DNA from 2 places in the Clostridium perfringens genome. Region 2 is predicted to be linked to the other one. Evidence: a T-box and tRNA genes for the amino acid it is inferred to sense, from the RefSeq annotation. Region 2 holds a T-box; the other holds one or more tRNA genes.

Region 1 (10,286 bases), 800 kb from region 2:
AGTTAAAATCAACTAAAGTTGAAAAATTAATTAGAGAAGATTTAGAATCAAATATTTCTGTAAGAAGAAGTGATATAGATTTTAATAAGCATGTTAATAACACTAAATACTTAGAATGGACTATGGAAGCTACTCCAGAGTGTATTTTAGATGAATATAGCCTTATATCAGCTAAAATAAAGTATGAGAAGGAAGTTAGACTTGGGGATGATGTAAATATTGTTTGCCAATGGGATGAGATTGAAGAAGGTTATAAGTGCCTTTACAAGATTGTAAACAATAGATTAGGTGAAGTTTCAGCTTCAATAGAAACAATTTGGAAAAAAGAGTTTTAAAAGTAATAAAACCCTCGGTATGGCTAGGAGTTTGTAGCCTAGTTATACCAAGGGTTTTGTATTATATAAAAATAAATTTTACTTAAATTAAAAGGTTATATTATCTATAGAAAATATATTACTGAAGGGTACAAGAAAGTGCAGCAGTAAATCCAGAACTCCAAGCCCATTGAAGATTAAATCCACCACAATCTCCATCTACATCTAATAATTCACCACAAAAATAAAGGTTATCTACTAACTTTGACTGAAGAGTCTCAGCATCAACTTCCTTTGTATTTATTCCACCAGTAGTTACCTGAGCTGCTTGGAATCCATTTGTTCCAATACATTTAAATTCCCAAGATTTCATAAGGTTTATTAAGGCTTTTTTCTCTTTCCAAGTAAGTTCATAACATGGTTTATGTAAATTATCTATGCCTGCTTCTCTTAATAATATAGGGATCATTTTCTTGTTAACAACACCTATAAGTGAGTTTATAACTTCTCTACAAGAAAAAATAGCAAAATGTCCTTCTAAGAAATCTTCTAACTCTTTTAATGATTTATCAGGCATCATATCAACTAAGATTTTAACCTCTTTACCTTTAAAGCATCCTAAGGAAGCTTCCCTAGATATTTGTAATATTGGAGGGCCAGATATTCCGTAGTCTGTAAAAAGAATCTCTCCAAATTCTTTTCTAATACTTTTTCCATCACATAAAACTTCAGCATAACCATTAAACTTTATTCCTGATAAAGCTTTAAGTTTATTGTGAGATAGTTTTAATTGGACTATAGCTGGATTAGGTTCAATAATAGAGTGGCCTAAACTTTTAGCAAGAGTATATCCAGAGCCATCAGAACCAGTTTTAGGAGCAGATTTTCCTCCACAAGCCATTATTAACTTTTTACACTTAATCACAGGTGAATCCTCATTTCCTGTGGATAAAGTAAATTTACCCTTAGATTTGTGGATAGATTTTACTTTGTAAGAATTATAAACAGGAATTTCACGTTCTTCTAAGGCTATTTTTAAAATATCTACAACAGAAGATGCCTGTAAAGATTGAGGATAATTTTTCCCTTTTTCAAGTTCTATTATTGGTAATCCTAGATTAAGAAAAAAGGCTTTTGTATCTTCTACAGAAAATTTATTTAAAGATTTAATAAAAAATCCATCATTTGCACTATGAAAGTTTTCAAATGGAAAACTTATTAATGAATTTGTTATATTACATCTACCGTTTCCAGTAGTAAGAATTTTTTTGCCTATTCTGTCTGTTCCTTCAACTATAGCAACATCTAATCCAAAATCCTTTGCTGTAATTGCAGCTGTCATACCAGAAGCTCCGCCTCCTATAATAACTACATCATGGTATATCATAAGTTTTAATTCTCCCTTCTAAATTTGTATATATTAATAATCAAAAATAATTTTCTAAATTTCTTATATGTTTAATCATAACATTTCTAAGTTTGAATTGTATCATATTTGACTAGTAATAGATACTTAAAGAGAAGAAATTATAAGGTTATATTATTTTCTTTAAGGAGTAATACTAAATAGTGAGGTGAATATTATGAAATTTAGAATTACCAATGAAAATATAGAGGGGTATAATACAGAGTTAAAGATTAGAAGAATGAATTATGATCAAGTAGTGGTAAATTATAAAAATAATTCAGGCATAAAAACTTTTAAAATGAATGAGGGAGAATTAGTTTCGGAAGGAGAAGTTGATGATATAATTAAAAAATACACTGATTTATTAAAAATAAAAATAAACAGAGGAACATCAGCTTTGTTTTATAAAGGTATAATAGATTCAATTGAAGAATCTATTGAGGAAGTAAAATCCTTAAAAGTTTTAAATGATTTTACTAAATCAACAAGCAAAAGAGGAATTTGGGATAAAGAGATACTTATATACCTAAACGAGAGCTATCCAATAAAAATTGAAGCAAGTGGAAGAAATTTTAGGGAAGATAGTTATAAGTTCAATATTAAGGTTCTAGAAGAAGCAGAATTCATTGAAATGTGCCATTTTAATATAGGAAAATTAAAGAATCAAATAGGTTGGAGAGAAAGGCAGTTAAATGTCTATAAAAAAATAGTTGAAAAAATAGAAAAAGAGAGTAATTTTGAGTAAAATGGCGAATTATAATTATAATTTTATTAAATAGCTATAAATGGCCTAAAATAACTAAAAAAAGTGTTGACATAACTTTAGTTTTTGGGTATTATATTCCTTGTCAGGTCGCCAAGTGCGAAAGACGAAAAACAAAATAAACAAATTTAGTTTAAAGCTAAAACTGGTCAAAAATGATGTGGTTTTAAGAGTTAATGTGGCCCCTTGGTCAAGCGGTTAAGACACCACCCTTTCACGGTGGTAACAGGGGTTCGATTCCCCTAGGGGTCACCAACATGGTCGCATAGCTCAGCTGGGAGAGCACCTGCCTTACAAGCAGGGGGTCACAGGTTCGATCCCTGTTGCGACCACCATAAAACTTTTAATGGCTCAGTAGCTCAGTTGGTTAGAGTGCCGGCCTGTCACGCCGGAGGTCGAGGGTTCGAGCCCCTTCTGAGTCGCCACATTTTTGGCCCCTTGGTCAAGCGGTTAAGACACCACCCTTTCACGGTGGTAACAGGGGTTCGATTCCCCTAGGGGTCACCATATTACGGTCGCATAGCTCAGCTGGGAGAGCACCTGCCTTACAAGCAGGGGGTCACAGGTTCGATCCCTGTTGCGACCACCATAAAACTTTTAATGGCTCAGTAGCTCAGTTGGTTAGAGTGCCGGCCTGTCACGCCGGAGGTCGAGGGTTCGAGCCCCTTCTGAGTCGCCAGTTTTGGCCCCTTGGTCAAGCGGTTAAGACACCACCCTTTCACGGTGGTAACAGGGGTTCGATTCCCCTAGGGGTCACCATATTACGGTCGCATAGCTCAGCTGGGAGAGCACCTGCCTTACAAGCAGGGGGTCACAGGTTCGATCCCTGTTGCGACCACCAAAACTTTTAATGGCTCAGTAGCTCAGTTGGTTAGAGTGCCGGCCTGTCACGCCGGAGGTCGAGGGTTCGAGCCCCTTCTGAGTCGCCACATGCTGGTGTGGCTCAATTGGCAGAGCAGCTGACTTGTAATCAGCAGGTTATCGGTTCAAGTCCGATCATCAGCTCCAAAGAACTTCAGTTAAACTGAAGTTTTTTTTTATTCTTTTAGAGAGTAATTCGCCATTTAATTTATTTATGCAAAAAAGTACACCTTATCTTTTAAGTAAGATAAGGTGTATTTTTTCTTTTTTGAAGATTTTTCTTTATTCTTATGTCATCTCCGTAAGTTTTAAATAGAAGAAAGTTTCCTAGCAATCTAGAAGTTATTCTTTCTGCATAAGCTTGCTTCAATTCAGGAAGATTTAAATTTGTAGATATAATCATCTTTTTATTTAATAATATTTTTTTGTTTAGAAGGGTAAATAACTCAGTTGTAGAGAAATCAGTTATTTGTTCTGCACCTAAGTCATCTATAACAAGTAAGTCACAATTTATAAGCAAATCTTCTAATTCATGATCATTATTAAATCGTATTTCTCTAAGATTTCTAATAAGTTCATCAGATGTTCTATAAACGACAAGAAATCCATTATCTAATAATTCTTTAGCTATGCAATAAGTTAAAAATGTTTTTCCAGTTCCAGGACTACCATAGAAAAGTATATTTTCATTATGCTTATCAAATTTAGGGATATATCCATTAACCATCTTATCAATGATTATTTGCATATTTTCTCTTGGAGAATACTTTTCATTACCATTGTTTAAAGGAGAAAAAACATTTATATCAAATTTTGAAAAATTATTTAGTTTTAAAGCATCAGCCATGTGAGAATTCTCATAGTATATGTCTACAAGTTTTTTCTTATAACAAATACATTTTTTAGTACCTATATATCCTGTATCTTTGCAAGATTGACAGGTATAATGCATATCTAAATAATCTTTTGGATATCCACTCATAGCAAGTAGTTGATCTTTCTCATCTCTAAGATTTTCAATTTCTTTTTTTAATTTTTCAAAACTTTCTTTTTCATGTTTTCTTAAAGCAAGCATTGAAAGTTTTAAAGAAAGCTTATTTATTTCTCTTTCATACTCAAAAACTTGAGGTAGCTTTTCTTTTAACTCTTTTTGTCTATTAGCTAGATTTGATTTTTCTTTTTGACGGATTTTTTCATACATATCCATCAATTGACTTTTATAACCTTTAATCATTCAATATCCCATCCTAACAATTGTTTTTCTAAGGAATCATAGTCATAATCTCTTTGGGTAAAGTTTGCTTCTCTAGCTGGTTTCTTTTGAATTGGAGCTGAATTATTTTTGTTAAATGGTTTTTTAATACTAGATGTCTTTTTAATATCTTTTTTTGCCACATCATCAAGCGTTTTTATACCATCTTTAAACCATTTACCTAAGATACCATCTATATATTTAAAATCAGCTCTGTTTAAACGTTCAAAGCATATATCGCAAGCCTTAAGTATTAACTCAACAGAGAAGTTATAAGTTAAAAGCCACTTTTCCATCATAGTTTCCTGTGGCTTCATTATTTCGGTATTTTGAATTCCTAAATACTTAAGAATTTTTCTTATTTTAACCCATTTGTCTTCTGTTTTAGTTATATAAGCTTGAGCTTCCTCTATTGATTTTATTCCGGCATTATGCCATCCAAGAGCCACTGTCTCTATGTATCTAACATCTTTTTTACCCTTAGATACACAGTACTCTATTAGTATTAATATAAGCTCTGAGGAAAAATTAAGCTCTGTTTGCCAAGAAAGATAAGTTGTCATTTCCTTTGTGGATAAAGGACGACATATAAGCTTTTCTATATCTTTGAGCATATCCTTAGTGTTATTTTCATCAAGGGCTGATAATAAATCAACAGAGTTTTGACTTGATGAATGATTACCTTCTGATAAGTCTAAAAATTCTATTTTAAAGTTATTCATTTTATCTATAGGAACTAGTTTTATAACACCTTCGTCATGCCAATAATTAAGAGCATTCATTATATCTGATTCTAAAAGATTTAAGTTTGTTGCTAAAATTGAAGAGTTAACTCCAGGTTCTCCAGTGAAATTATATTTTAGCAATAATAAATAAACCTTAATAAATTCTCCACGAGCTTTAGGCATATATTCTTCTAGGAATACATTACTAACAGGAGTAAACTTAGTGGCTGAGTTTTTTAACATAAAAGTACTCAAAAAATAACCACCTTTCTAGATTTATAAATAGTCTAAATTTTAAAATGTATATAAATAAAAAATAGACTATGTTTAATTATATCAAAGTGTCTTTTCTATAACAATAAAGGAGGCTTCTATAAATTGCAAAAAATATTTTATTTACATGAATAATTTTTTGTTAAGTGGAAACATTAATTTACGTGTTTAAATTTATACTAAAATTTTTATTAAAAGGAGAATTACCAATATGAGTATTTCAGAGGGTGAGGGGAGAAACTTTATTAAAGTTTTTCTAATTACCTTAATTATTTTATTTTGTACAGTTAAAACTAATGTTTTTGCTAATTCTTTATACCCAAGAATGGGAAGTGAAAAACTTATTTTTGTAAATATGCCTTGTATGGCTAATGTTTATGTGGAGGCTTATGAATTATCTCTAAATAACAAGGTTATAGGGTATATAGGAAATCCTGATACAGTTGAAACTGTTTTAAATAAAATAAAACAAACATACATAGATAAGGCTTCTGAAAAAGGAGTTTTAGTTAAAGAAGTAAATTTTGATACAAAAATAGATTTAAAAAAGAATATGATTCAATCTAAAGATTTAAGTTCAGTAGAGGATATAACTTCAAAGATAATGCTTGCTAATGATATTTTAGAGGAACCTTTGCTAGATGTAACTATTGAAGCTGAAATTGATGAAATTGCATCAATAGAGCCAGCAGTTGAAGTTATAAAACTAGAAGACAAGTATTTAGGAGAAAATACTATTGAAGAAGGAAAATGGGGAGAGAAAAAGGTTAAAAAGAAAGTAACATTTGTAAATGGAAAAGAATCAGAAAGTGAAATAATATCTGAATCAGTTTTGAAAGAAGCTGAGAGTACAAAAATATATAAGGGAATAAAAAATCCAATTAACTCAAATATGGCATTTTTAGCTCATCCAACTAGAGGTGGAGTTATAACATCTGTCTTTGGAGAAAAGAGTAGAGGAGGCCATAGAGGAGTTGATATAGCGGTTCCTAGTGGAACACCAATAGGAGCAGCTTGTGATGGTGTAGTAAGTTTTGTTGGGTATGACGATATATATGGCAATATGGTTAAGATAAAGCACGATGATAATACAGAAACTCTTTATGCTCATGCTAGTTATATATTAACTGAGCTGGGGAAAGAAGTGAAAAAAGGTGAGACTATTGCCAAGGTTGGAAGTACTGGAAGAAGTACGGGGCCTCACCTGCATTTAGAACTTATATATAAGGGTAATCCTATTAATCCTGTAGATTATATAAGTTAGTTTTAAATATTTTCAAGTAAAAATGATAAATCTATGACTCCTTCTCCAACAGAATCAGAAGGTAGTTCATATTTATTATTAGAAGCTATTTTTAATAAAGAACATAAATCCTTGTAATTTAGTTCTGGCTTGGCCTCTAAAAGTAGTGCACATACTCCAGATATGTAGGCACAGGCTAAGGAGGTTCCTTGAAAGACTGTGTAACTACTATCTAATTTATGAGGATATAGTTTTATTCCATTTCTTTCAGAAATATATTTTTTATCTGAGTTTAAGCACATTATATTAGCACAGGCTGCACAAAAATCTGGTTTTTTCACATTAGAATTTCCAGATGAAGAAAATTTAAAAGTTGTTGTTGGTGTCTTTGTAGAATCTATACCACCAACTGTTATACACCAAGGAGATAATGCTAAGCCTTGAATAGTGTTATCTCCTTCTATACTTCCAGAAGGGACAACAGGAATAATATTTTTACTAACTGCTAACTTAAAAAGTTCGTTAAAGTAATCTGATATTTTAATATTATGGCTAGTAAGTTCAAAAGGTAAACATAAAACTCTTATAGGATTATTCTCTTGATTTATAAGAGTTTCAATGGCGAAAAGTATATCTGAAACATAGCCCTTTCCATTAGCATCAAAGGCCTTTATACAAGATATTTTGGTGTTTTCTGCAATTCCTCTAAAAACAAGCTTTGATGAATATCCACTTCCACATATAATCCCACTTAAAGCAGTTCCATGTCCATTATCATCATAAGGATAAGAATAGTTGTTTAATAAATCTAAAAACATATCTATTTTGTTTGTAGGATTTGTTAGATCTTGATGAGGATAGACTCCACTATCAATTAAACCAATAGATACATTCTTGCCAGTAAAATTAAAAGATTTATTGGTGGCAATTCTATTAGCAGTACCTATACTAAGCCCACAAAGTATAGCATGGTCATCAAAAGAAATAAATTCTACCTCAGGATATTCAATTAACCTATTAATAGCTTTTGGTGTAAGAATAGCGCAAATCAAATTTAATGACTTAATTTCTCTTATAACAATACCTCTAAGCTTAGGTATTTTCTTTGTTATATCTTCCATAAATTTTTTGCATTTTATAAGAACTCTATAATTCGTATAATAAGAGCGATTTATATAAATTTTTAGATTGCTATCCAATTTTTGTTTTATTGAAAACATAATAAATACTCCCATATTATTTATTATTTTATAATATATGAATGGGAGTATGATTTTGACAATGTATTAACTTTTCCATTTAAAAATGATAATTCCAACTATCATTAATATTATTCCTAAATAATTATGGGCAGCAAATCTGATTTTTTCACTATCAAAAAGGGCAAAAGCATCTATTATTCCTGCTGTTAAGAGTTGGGATATTAAGATTATTGATATACCAAAGGTTGGTCCTAAGGTTCCTACAGCAGCCATAACAGTATAGGTTATAACAACACCAATTGCTCCTCCTAGTAGATATATTTTGTTTACAGAACGAAGTTCAGAGTAATTACCATTTCTTAGCATAAGCATAATAAGCAGTGCTAAAACAAAAGCAGAACCTTGAACTATGGTATTTGTTTCCCAAACACCTATCTTTTCTGAAACTCTTGTGTTAAAAACTCCTTGGATACTCATTGCTGCTCCAGAAATAATTGCTAAAATAATACCAAGCATAATAAATCACCTCAAGCTTAGTATTTCCACAAATAAAAAAATAACTCTCTAAATTTTAGAGAGCTATCTTACAACAATCATTTTTGAAAAAAATTTCTTCTATTTGATTTATTGAAAAACCTAAGCTTATTCCTAAGCTTATAAAATCTTCAAATAATGTTTTATAGTGATCAATAGATGGAGATATTATTAAGTCATTTACATCTATAAGTAAAGTTAAAAATTGATCGCTTAAACAATAATCATTTGGTTTAACTATTAATTTCTTTAAGCAAGTATAATTTTTATTTAAGCCTATAGTAAGGATTTGTTTTAAACAATCGATATATTTTTCTAAAACTAATTGTTTTGAAACTTTAGATTTATTGCTATCGTTCCAATAAATAAAACATTTTGTTTCATCAGCTAATTCGCTTATTTTAACTTGAAGCGCTAAGTACATTCTAGTGGTAACTTTATAGTTATTTAAATTACTATCGATAACAAGTTCCTTGTTAAACTTATCTTGTTGAATAAAAAAATTATCTAACTCCATGAGTATATCCCCCTATCTTCTTAAGCAAAAAATGCTTACTAGTTAATTTTACAGAATCTTTTCACAATTGAAAAGGAGCGAAAACGAATACAAATCTAAAAAGTTACGAAATGTTAATTTACAATTATTTTAACCTAAGTTAATTGAATATATGTCATATAAATATTAATATAAATAGACACAATATAAATTATTTAGTAATTTCTTAGATCGTATGATTTTACAGGGATTTCTCTTTTGTTATTTTGAAATCTCCAAAGTTCTATTTTAGAAATTTTTAATATGTTCTTTTGAGAAGATTCTCTTAAGTTAAAAACAGTAGGTTGCGTATTATTCTTTTTATGATTTTCTTTAAAGTTAGGGGTGTTTATAGGTATGTATAGAGGAGAGTCAACACGCTCCCTAACATTAAAACCATGTAACTTTAACATATCATTGAATAATCTATGAATTTTTTTAATATAACCTTTGTTTTCGATTTGTAAGTTTAGAGCTTTATTAGTACTTTCATTAAACTCAGCACTACCAGTTAACTCTATCTTAAATTTCTTATAAGGTTTGATTAATTTAAGGACCACTTCATCTAGTTTATCTAGATTGGGGTTATCAATTGTTTCAAGAGGAATGTGTAAACTTATATGATTTCTTGGTAATTTGTATTTTCTTAATAAACCTCTTTGAATTGATTCAAGGGATTTACAAGACTCCTCATCAAACAATGCTACTAAATAATATTTCATAACAAAACCTCTCTTGAATATTAGTTTGTTCCAAATAAATACAAACTTTGTTATAAATTATAACATATAGAATTTTTAAAAAAAATAATAAGAGAGAAATTTCAGAATAAAAAGTATTTTTAGACAATATAAATTGGGTAAATTTTAAAAGTAAACAATAAAAAAAATCTTTAAATATTAGCTTATTATGATATAATGAAAATTATGAGTAATACTTTAAATTTCACGGTTTAGCCAGTTTAAATATGGTTAATCGAAATAAAAATTTTAACTAAACAAGAATAAAAAAGAAGAAAATGGTAATTGTATACATATAAAAAATTAGCAAGGGTGAATTGTATGAATAGATTAATTATAAATGGCGGTAAAGCTTTAAAGGGATCTATAGAAATAAACGGAGCTAAAAATGCTGCCGTAGCTATATTACCGGCAGCTATACTAGCTAGCAAAGGTG
Region 2 (10,286 bases):
TGTATATGAATATACCTTATTAAAGCCTTCCATTCCAAATCCTATTATGGTCTTATAAATCATTATTACAATTCCAACAATTATGCCCACTAATATTCCTTGTACTATTATTTTAAACTCTAAATTATTTAATCCACTTATCTCTTTATCCTTATCCATATTAATCACATCCATAATATTTTATGAATAAATTATATACCTTTTGTTAACAATAGTTCAAATTTTAAATTCCTCATTTATCCAGTTAAATACAATTTATCTACTTAAGTCTAATACTTTATACTTCTTAAGGATGTATTCTCATTATTTCTTATGGCCTTTCTCATATCTCCAACCATGTATAAAGAACCACAAATTAATAATAAATCATCCTCATTAGTAAGAGAATATGCCTTATTATAGGCCTCTTTATAGTCCTTAAATTTAAAAACTTCTTTTACATATTTTTTAACTTTAATATATAAATCTTCAATATCCTCTGCTCTATCACTATGAGGTTCAACTATAACTACCTTATCTACACCTCTAGTTATTTCTTCTACCATTTCATCTACTTGTTTATCACCTAGAACCCCTAATATTAATGTTATATTTTTAAAATTAAAATATTTATCTATACTATTTCTCAAATTTCTTATTCCATCAATATTGTGAGCTCCATCTATAACAACTAAGGGATTTTCATTTAATACTTCCATTCTTCCAATCCATCTTACTTTTTTAAACCCTTGCTTAATAGATTCATTGCATATGTTTACTCCATTATTTCTCAATTTAATTAAGGTTTTTAATGCCACTAAGAAATTCTTTACTTGATGATCTCCAAGTAAACCTAAATCTATTTTTAAAATTTCATCTTCTAGTGAAACTTCTATTTTCTGAACATGTTTTTCTTTATCTATAATTATATTTCTTATGTCTTCAGTATTAACAACCTCTAAATTACAACCTAATTCATTACATCTCTCTTTTATTACTTCTAAAGCCTTTTCTTCTTGTGGATAAGATATTACAGGTACACCACTCTTTATTATTCCACACTTTTCCTTTGCAATTTCCTCTATGGTATTTCCTAAAATATTCATATGATCTAGGCTTATTGAGGTAAGTACAACTACCTCAGGAAGGACCACATTAGTTGCATCTAATCTTCCCCCTAAACCAACTTCTAAAACAGCATAATCAACTTTCTTTTTAGAAAAATAATAAAACATTAAAGCAGTTATTATTTCAAACTGAGTTGGACTTTCATAGCCAAGCTCCATAACTTTATCTATAGCCTTTTTAACATCTCCCATAAGAACTGCTAAATCATCTTTATCTATATTCTCCCCATTAATCTGTATTCTCTCTTCAAATTCTTCTAAATAAGGAGAGGTATACATTCCAACCTTAAAGCCAGCTTCCTTTAAAACTGAACTTATCATAGCAGTAGTTGATCCCTTTCCATTTGTTCCCCCAATATGTATAAACTTAGTATCCTTATGAGGATTCCCTAAAAACTCCAAAACCTTTTCTATTCTATCTAATCCTAAATTCATTCCAAACCTTGATGCAGTAACAATATACTCCATAGCTTCATCATAATTCATCATTCCTATAGCCCTCCTTAAAATATATAAAGAAAGTGTATCACAAAGTGCTTAAATAATAAAACTTATAAATAGTATGAAGAGAATATCTGTGTAAGCTTTAGAATTTAAGCAATCATGGAGAGAACTTTGCGTTAAGAAGATTGAATGTCCGACGCGGAGCTAGTTTTCAATCTTTAGGAAAGTTCTCGGAATGACTGCTATAAATTCTTAGCGAAACACAGTAATTCTCGGAATATATTTATAAGTTTATTTAGCACTTTAGATACACTAAAGTTTTCTTGTTATATTATTGTAAAGCTTCTATTCTTTCTAGAACAGCCTCTAACATTTCTTTGTATTTAACACCTTTTGCTCTTTCTTCATTAACAACAGCCTCTGGTGCTTTGCTTACGAATCTTTCATTAGAAAGTTTCTTCTCAACTCTTAAGATTTCTCCTTCAAGTTTAGTTTTCTCTTTATTTAATCTTTCTAACTCTTTTTCTCTATCAACTAAGTCAAGTAATGGTAAGAATAATTCTCCACCCTTAACAACTACTGATACTAAGTTATTATCTAAGTTATCCTTATTATCTAAGAAAGTAACTTCTGATGCAGATGCAAGCTTTTCTAAGTAAGCTCCACCATTTATAAATGCATCTTTAGCCTCTTCTGAAGCGTAAGCCATAACCTTAGCTTTTCTTGAAGGTGGTACATTCATTTCAGCTCTTAAGTTTCTTAATGATCTTATAGCTTCCATTATGAATGTCATGTCCTTCTCAGCTTTTTCGTTATTTAAAGCTTCATCATATGTTGGCCAAGTAGCTATTGTAATTGACTCAGTTTCTGTGCTTAAGTGAGTATATATTTCCTCAGTTATGAAAGGCATTACTGGGTGTAATAATTTTAATCCTGTATTTAATACAGTGTAAAGTACGTTAAATACTACTCCCTTAGCTTTTTCATCATCACCATATAATACTGGTTTAACTAATTCTATATAGTAATCACAGAACTCTGTCCATAAGAAATCATGTACTTTTTGAAGAGCTATTCCTAACTCATATTTTTCCATGTTTTCTGTAACTTCTTTGATTAATGAGTTCATTCTTGATAATATCCACTTATCTGCTAAGCTATACTCTTTGCAGTCTTTATATTTATCCATAAGCTCTCTATCTAAGTTCATCATAACGAATCTTGAAGCATTCCAAATCTTATTAGCAAAGTTTCTTGCAGCTTCAACTCTTTCAGGAATGTATCTTATATCATTTCCTGGAGCATTTCCTGTTACTAACATGAATCTTAATGCATCAGCACCATATTCATCTATAACTTCTAATGGATCAACACCATTTCCTAAAGATTTACTCATTTTTCTTCCTTGAGCATCTCTTATGATACCGTGAATTAATACTGTATCAAATGGAGTTTCTCCCATGTTGTGGATACCTGAGAATATCATTCTAGCAACCCAGAAGAATATTATATCGTATCCTGTAACTAATGTTGATGTTGGATAGAAGAACTCTAAATCGTCAGTTCTATCAGGCCATCCTAAAGTTGAGAAAGGCCATAAAGCTGAACTAAACCAAGTATCTAGAACGTCTTTATCTTGTTCTATGTTCTCTGATCCACACTTACAGCACTTAGTTGGATCCTCTAATTCAACCATGATTTCTCCACAATCTTTACAGTAGAATACTGGTATTCTGTGTCCCCACCATAATTGTCTTGAAATACACCAATCTTGAATGTTTTCCATCCAGTTGAAGTAAGTCTTTTCAAATCTTTCAGGAACGAATTTAGTTCCTTTGTTTCTAACAACCTCTATAGCAGGATCTGCTAATGATTGCATTTTTACATACCATTGTTTTGATATGATTGGCTCTACAACTGTACCACATCTATCGTGAGTACCAACATTGTGAGTATGAGGTTTTATTTTAACTAATAATCCTAACTCTTCTAAGTCAGCAACCATTTGTTTTCTAGCCTCATATCTATCTAAGCCTTTATATTTTCCACCTAAGTGATTTATTACACCGCTATCATCCATAACTCTTATTTGTGGTAAGTTATGCCTCTTACCAACTTCAAAGTCATTAGGATCGTGAGCTGGAGTTATTTTAACTGCTCCTGTTCCAAATTCTACGTCAACATAGTCATCAGCGATTACAGGTATTTCTCTATCAGTTAAAGGTAATTTTAACATTTTACCTACTAAGTGAGCATATCTTTCATCACTTGGGTTAACTGCTACAGCACTATCTCCAAGTAAAGTTTCAGGTCTAGTTGTAGCTATTTCTAAGAATTCATCTGAACCAACTACTGGGTATTTAATGTGCCAGAAGTTTCCCTCTTTTTCTTCATACTCTATCTCAGCATCTGATAAAGCAGTTTGACATTTAGGACACCAGTTAGTTATTCTGTTTCCTTGGTATATTAAACCTTCTTTATATAATTTAACGAATACGTGTCTTACTGCCTTACTTAAGTTTTCATCCATTGTGAAAGCTTCTCTTGTAAAGTCAGCTGAGCATCCCATTTTCTTAAGTTGCTCTCTTATTCTTTCTCTATATTCATCTGTCCATTCCCAAACTTTTTCTAAGAAAGCTTCTCTTCCCATTTCTTTCTTATAAAGACCTTCTTTTAAAAGTTCATTTTCAACTTTAACCTCAGTTGCTATACTAGCATGGTCCTGTCCTGGTAACCATAAAGTACAATATCCTTGCATTCTCTTAAATCTTATAAGCATATCTTGAAGTGTGTTATCAAGTGCATGACCTAAGTGTAATTTACCAGTTATATTTGGTGGTGGCATTATTATAGTGTAAGGTTTTTTACTCTTATCTATTACAGGAGTAAAATACTTCTTTTCTTGCCAATTGCTATAAAGTCTTTCTTCAAACTCTTTAGGATTATACGTTGTAGAAATATTCTTATTATCCATTAGACTTACCTCCTTAAAACTTAAACACAATTTTATGTATTTATATAAAACATTCCAAAAACTATCTTGAAATGCCTTTTAACAATTTTTTTATTTATGGTGTATTTTAAATGAATATTTATTTTAGCTAACCATTTATATTTGTATTAGGGTTCTCTCTAAAAACAAAGAATGATTTAAAACTAAATTTATTTAAAAGTAATTTTAGGCAATAAAAAAAGCCCTCATCCATAAAAGGACGAAAACTCGCGGTACCACCTTTTTTCCCTCACAAAAAGGGCTCTCTAAAACTAACGACTGAAATTGCCGTCTTTGATTACTTTAATAATTTCACCAAAGAAACTCAAAAGCTACCTTCAAGATATCAAACTTAGAAATCTTACACCCAAGGATTTCCTCTCTTAAAGTTCTTCCTATCTTTACTCCTCTTTATCACTGTTTGTATCATCATTTAAATTATAGATATATCTTATACCATTATTTTAACCTATGTCAAGTAACTCTAATCAAATATGATATAAATTTATAATATTTTTAGTCTTTAAATATGATTCTATAATTTATGAATTAATCAAATTATATAATATTCTCAACCTATGAATATAATCCCAAAATAAGTTAATAATTAAAATAGATATTATTTAGGAGGTCAAAAATGAGTAACTTTTCTAAAGGTAATGAATTATACAATACTAGAAATTATTCTGATGCTATAAATTACTATAAAAAGGCTTTAGATAACGATGAGTGTAAATGCCACAGTTACTATAATGCTGGCGTTTGCTACATAAAACTAAAGCAATATGAAAAAGCTATTGAAATGATAACTAAAGCTTTAGAGCTATACCAAGACTCAAAATATTTTTTCAACTTAGCCTATTGTTATTCAATGATAAATAATAATTCTAAGGCTTTGAGATATTTTAACTTAGCTTGGGCATTAGATAATGCAGATATTGATTGTGAAAAAGCTATAAGTTTAATTTTATCAAAAATCTCAAAATAAATCATAATACATATAGCCCTACTTAACTCTCAATACCTATTCTAATTTATAATTAAAATTACATAAGCAAAATTTCATTAAAAGAAATATAGAAAAATCTAATTCTCCCTAAAACCAAAATAAAACTTACAAATAGTATTAGAAGAAATTTTATTTTCTCCAAAATATATTTGTAAGTTTTATTGTATTTCATATAACTTATTATCTTACCATTCACCAACTATTTTTCCATCTCTGTGTGATTCACTATTTTTTTTGCTATCAAAATAGTTTCCAGCTTTACCAAAGGTAGGATCAACAGTTATCCATTGATTTTTTTCTGGTAAATAAACCTCATTCCAAGAATGTGGTCCCCATTCCTTTCCATTGAATCCTTCTCCAGTTACAATTCTAACTTTAAGCCCCGCTTCTCTAGCCATAGCAACATAAAGACAGGAATAATCAAAGCATATTCCTTTTCTAGTTTCAAAGGCTTCAATAGCTCCAGACTTATACTCAGAAGTTTTCTCACTTATATTTTCAGCCTTATTATCATCATAATTAATATTTTCACTTATCCAAGTATATATTCTTTTAGCTTTTTCTCTACTACTTTTTACATTTTTAGTAAGTTCCTTAGCTTTTTTATTAATAGCTTCATTTGATTTTATACCTTGTTCTAAAGTTACACCATTATAAAGATTTATAACATTTTTATTACTTTCAACCACATTTTCACTCTTCGGCTCTTTATTGCTTTCAACTGCAGAATCTATGTTTTTACTAATAACATCTTTATATTCATCATGAAAAGCTTCATATTCTTTATTTAAAGCAGCATAGTACTTATTACTATTTATAACCTCATAAGCCTTTGAAGCTAAAGTCATGCCTTCCATTTTCTCTCCTAAGAAACCATTGCTTCCTAGAATAACTATGACTAAAGCAATTACTGCCATATAAAAAAGAGACTTTGGTATATTTATTATTAAAGCTGCAACTTTACCAAATCCCTTGCCCCTTCTAGACTCTGCTTTTTTTAACCATCTGAGTATTGGATTTATAATAATAAAACTAAATATTTTAAGTATAACTTTTACTATAAAATAAATTACAAGGGTAAGAGCTAATACTATGAATATTATTATAACCTGTGGTGAAATGTTGAAGTTAGATATAATGTTATTGAATTCAACAACTACAATTGAAAACATCCTCTCTATTATATCTATCTTTTTTATAGCTATAAAACTTAAGTATAAAGCAAGAAAAAAGGATATATATCCTCCTAATTCCTCTATACTATTCTTTATTCTAATAATATTAAACTTTCTTTTGTAAGCAACTACTAATGGTAGTATAAAAGAACAAACTATAATTATATCTACTAAGTTAAAATTCATTTTATCTACTCCATATATTCATTATTTGTTAATCTTCTAACTATGCTATTACAGCAGTCATAATCATATCCTTTAGATAAAAGAAATCTAAATAATTTTTGAGATAATTTATATTTATCACTTTCTTTTTTCTTTAGTATATTATATTTCTTTTCTGCTAACTTAAATGCAGTATCATTTTCATCCTCAGTATCAATATTAGATAATTTATCTAAAAGTATATCTTCACTAACGCCCTTTCTTATAAGAGCATATTTTATTTTATTTCTTCCCTGACTTCTAAGCCTATCCTTTATATACATCTCTGCATATTTTTCATCATTTAAAAGATTGTATTCCTTTAAAAATTCTATGGCTCTTTTAATTGTATCCTCTTCAAAACCTTTTTCAGTAAGTTTATCTCTTAATTCCTTTTCTGTTTTATAGGTTTTCTCAACTGTTCTTAATGCAGAATTTTTACATTTTATAAATTCATCTTCTTTTACAATTTCCTTGATTGCCTCAACATCTATTACAGAATCCTTTTGTATTCCTTGTTTATATATAAGTTCAGCGTCACAAGCAAAGGTAAAGGCTTCATCCACATAAACATTTACTCTATTTACATTTCTCTTTTGAACTTCTATACTCGTTATTTTTCCCATTTTATCTACTCCATTGGTTTTAATATGTGTATAGTAGGCTTATTCAAATATTTATTACAAACCCTATAGATATCTTCCCCAGTTAAAGTTTCTAATTCTTCCATGCTATTTATAAACTCAGTTATATCTTTTCCAGCTAAGCTTTGAACTAATACATAACTGCATAAACTGCTACAATCTTCTAAGGTAGAAACTACTCCTGTCTTATGAGTCTTTTTCATCATGCAAAGCATATCTTCATCAAAGTTTATATCTTTATTTTTTATGTCTAATATGGCTTTGTCTATTACTTCTATTACCTCATCTATGGATTCTTCTCTAACTGAGGTAAAAATATTCATTGTATTTACGTTTTCGTCTAAATCCATTTGACTATATACATCATAAGCTAATCCACGCTCTTCTCTAAGCTCTCTAAATAATATTGAGTTTGAACTTTCAGCTAGTTTATAACTTAATATCTTTAATGGAAGTTTATCTTTTTCACAAACCTCTTTAAAGGCATAAAGATAAGTAACTGTTCCTTGCTCTATTTGAGATTTGTAAGTTGTTTTTACTATGTTTTTATTTTCTTCTTTTATTATTTTAGCCTTTTTATGAGATTTTCCTTCCCACTTTCCAAATAAGTCTGTTATTATTTTTTGCATTTGTTCATGACTAAAGGCACTTACAGTTACAATAACACAATTATCAGGAGTATAATATTTTTTATAAAAATCATAAACCTGCTTTCTTTTAAAGCCCTTAACATGTTCTTCAGTTCCTGCAATAGAATTTCTAAGTGCTGATTTATCAAAGGCATATTCATGAGTTCTGCTAATACTTAAATCTTCAATATCATCCTTATCACTTTTTATCTCTGATAAAACAACTCCCTTTTCTTTTTTCATCTCTTTTTCATCAAAGGAAGAATTTAAAACCATATCACTTAAAAGTTCTATTCCCTTTTCAAATTCCTCATCTAGACAAGTAATGCTATATACTGTTGAAATATAATCTGTATATGCATTATAATCTCCACCTAAAAATTCTAATTCTCTATTTAATTGTTCATTACTTCTATTCTTTGTTCCTTTAAAAAGCATGTGCTCAACAAAGTGGCTCATGCCTAATTCTTTTTCATCTTCATATAAAGATCCTATATTAACACCAATATTTATAGATGCTAATCTTGTATCTTTTTTTATTGTTATAACTTTTAGCCCATTGGGTAAAATTATGGTATTTTCATCAAATGTCCATCTTTTCATTAAAAACTCCCCTAAAATTATTTATATAAACCTTAGTTTTCATTGTATAATATTAAGTAAGTTAAAACAATATTTTTTAAAGGTTGGTGGTTATATGAATAAAACGGTACTTATTGTAGAAGATGAAATACGTATAAGATTTCTTGTAAGAGATTACTTCAAAAAAGAGGGATTTAATGTGTTAGAAGCTTCTGATGGTGAGGAAGCTCTTAGGATATTTTCTGAAAATATAGTTGATTTAGCAATATTAGATATAATGATGCCAAAATTAGATGGACTTGCTGTTTGTAGAAATATAAGGGAAGTTTCAAATACTCCTATAATATTATTAACAGCTAAAAGCCAAGAGGAAGATAAACTTTTAGGTTATGAGCTTGGAGCTGATGATTATATGACTAAACCCTTTAGCCCTAAGGTTTTATTAGCAAAAGCTAAAGCATTATTAAGAAGAACAGGTACATTAAATGATAAAAACATTTTAGATTTTAATGGATTAACAATAAATAAACTATCTCATGAAGTAAAACTAAATGGAGAAGAACTATTACTATCTCCTAAGGAATATGATTTACTTATTTACCTTTCTTCAAATGAAGGAATAGCTTTATCAAGGGATAGAATTCTAGATAATGTTTGGGGCTATGATTATTTTGGAGATATAAGAACAGTTGATACGAACATAAAAAGACTTAGAGAAAAATTACTAGATAAAGCTAATTATATAGCTACTGTTAGGGGAAGTGGCTATAAGTTTGAGGTGAAATAGTGAAAAAAAGTATTTCAAAAAGATTATTTATAATAACTTTTGGTATAATAATATTCTTAACCTTGTTTACAATGATATTCCAAATTACATTTTTCCAAGAATTTTATTATAAAAGAAAAAGTAATGATTTAAGCAATGCAGTTTTAAAGTTTAGAGCTCTATATTCTTATGACATAAAAAATACAGACTCTTTATATAGGGCTTTAAGCCTTTTTGAACTTGAAAACAACGCTAAAATAGGAATTTATTCCATAGATAGTACACCAAAATATGTTCCTGATCCAGCTAATAAAAACTCAGAGGCTGTAGATTTATTAAACGATATTTTTAATGAGTTATATAGTGACCAGGATTTTGCAAAAACCTTATTAAATTCAAATTCTGGAGTAACTACAGAATTTAAAAGCAGAAAATACTCAACAAAATATATTGTTTATATGGTGCCATTTTCTCTTAATTCTAAGAACGATTCTATTATTATAGCCATAACATCATTCCAAGCAATTGAAGAAGCAAGCGCCTTAATAAAGGATTTTTATAAATACATAATTCTTATAGTCATAGTGATTGGATTAATTTTATCCTATGTATTTTCAAACTTAATTTCTAAACCTCTAGTGAAATTAAATAAATCTGCAAAGAAAATGAGTGCTATGGACTTCTCTGAAAAGTGTGATATAGAACGTGAAGATGAAATAGGAAATCTAGCTAAAA

The links. The T-box of region 2 lies ahead of I6G60_RS05745 (valine--tRNA ligase). A T-box ahead of a tRNA ligase gene usually reads a tRNA of that ligase, here a tRNA-Val.
Region 1: it has a tRNA-Val gene. The T-box ahead of I6G60_RS05745 (valine--tRNA ligase) is inferred to sense a tRNA for this amino acid. The anticodon was not compared.

What each region holds. Positions count from the first base shown of each region.
Region 1 is NZ_CP065681.1:359,263-369,548, forward strand. Features, by position in the region: gene I6G60_RS01855 (acyl-ACP thioesterase domain-containing protein) at 1-335, shown strand, start outside; gene I6G60_RS01860 (BaiN/RdsA family NAD(P)/FAD-dependent oxidoreductase) at 454-1,701, opposite strand; gene I6G60_RS01865 (hypothetical protein) at 1,898-2,467, shown strand; tRNA gene I6G60_RS01870 (tRNA-Glu) at 2,666-2,740, shown strand; tRNA gene I6G60_RS01875 (tRNA-Val) at 2,745-2,820, shown strand; tRNA gene I6G60_RS01880 (tRNA-Asp) at 2,834-2,910, shown strand; tRNA gene I6G60_RS01885 (tRNA-Glu) at 2,918-2,992, shown strand; tRNA gene I6G60_RS01890 (tRNA-Val) at 2,999-3,074, shown strand; tRNA gene I6G60_RS01895 (tRNA-Asp) at 3,088-3,164, shown strand; tRNA gene I6G60_RS01900 (tRNA-Glu) at 3,170-3,244, shown strand; tRNA gene I6G60_RS01905 (tRNA-Val) at 3,251-3,326, shown strand; tRNA gene I6G60_RS01910 (tRNA-Asp) at 3,338-3,414, shown strand; tRNA gene I6G60_RS01915 (tRNA-Thr) at 3,418-3,493, shown strand; gene I6G60_RS01920 (ATP-binding protein) at 3,585-4,580, opposite strand; gene I6G60_RS01925 (DnaD domain protein) at 4,577-5,578, opposite strand; gene I6G60_RS01930 (M23 family metallopeptidase) at 5,808-6,860, shown strand; gene I6G60_RS01935 (S8 family serine peptidase) at 6,863-8,059, opposite strand; gene I6G60_RS01940 (DMT family transporter) at 8,126-8,557, opposite strand; gene I6G60_RS01945 (dUTP diphosphatase) at 8,613-9,092, opposite strand; gene I6G60_RS01950 (2'-5' RNA ligase family protein) at 9,287-9,832, opposite strand; gene I6G60_RS01955 (UDP-N-acetylglucosamine 1-carboxyvinyltransferase) at 10,172-10,286, shown strand, end outside.
Region 2 is NZ_CP065681.1:1,159,824-1,170,109, reverse strand. Features, by position in the region: gene I6G60_RS05755 (ClC family H(+)/Cl(-) exchange transporter) at 1-159, opposite strand, end outside; gene I6G60_RS05750 (bifunctional folylpolyglutamate synthase/dihydrofolate synthase) at 270-1,592, opposite strand; gene I6G60_RS05745 (valine--tRNA ligase) at 1,882-4,524, opposite strand; T-box leader at 4,756-4,969, opposite strand; gene I6G60_RS05740 (tetratricopeptide repeat protein) at 5,180-5,530, shown strand; gene I6G60_RS05735 (transglutaminase-like domain-containing protein) at 5,737-6,912, opposite strand; gene recX (recombination regulator RecX) at 6,918-7,556, opposite strand; gene I6G60_RS05725 (M16 family metallopeptidase) at 7,562-8,806, opposite strand; gene I6G60_RS05720 (response regulator transcription factor) at 8,901-9,572, shown strand; gene I6G60_RS05715 (HAMP domain-containing sensor histidine kinase) at 9,572-10,286, shown strand, end outside.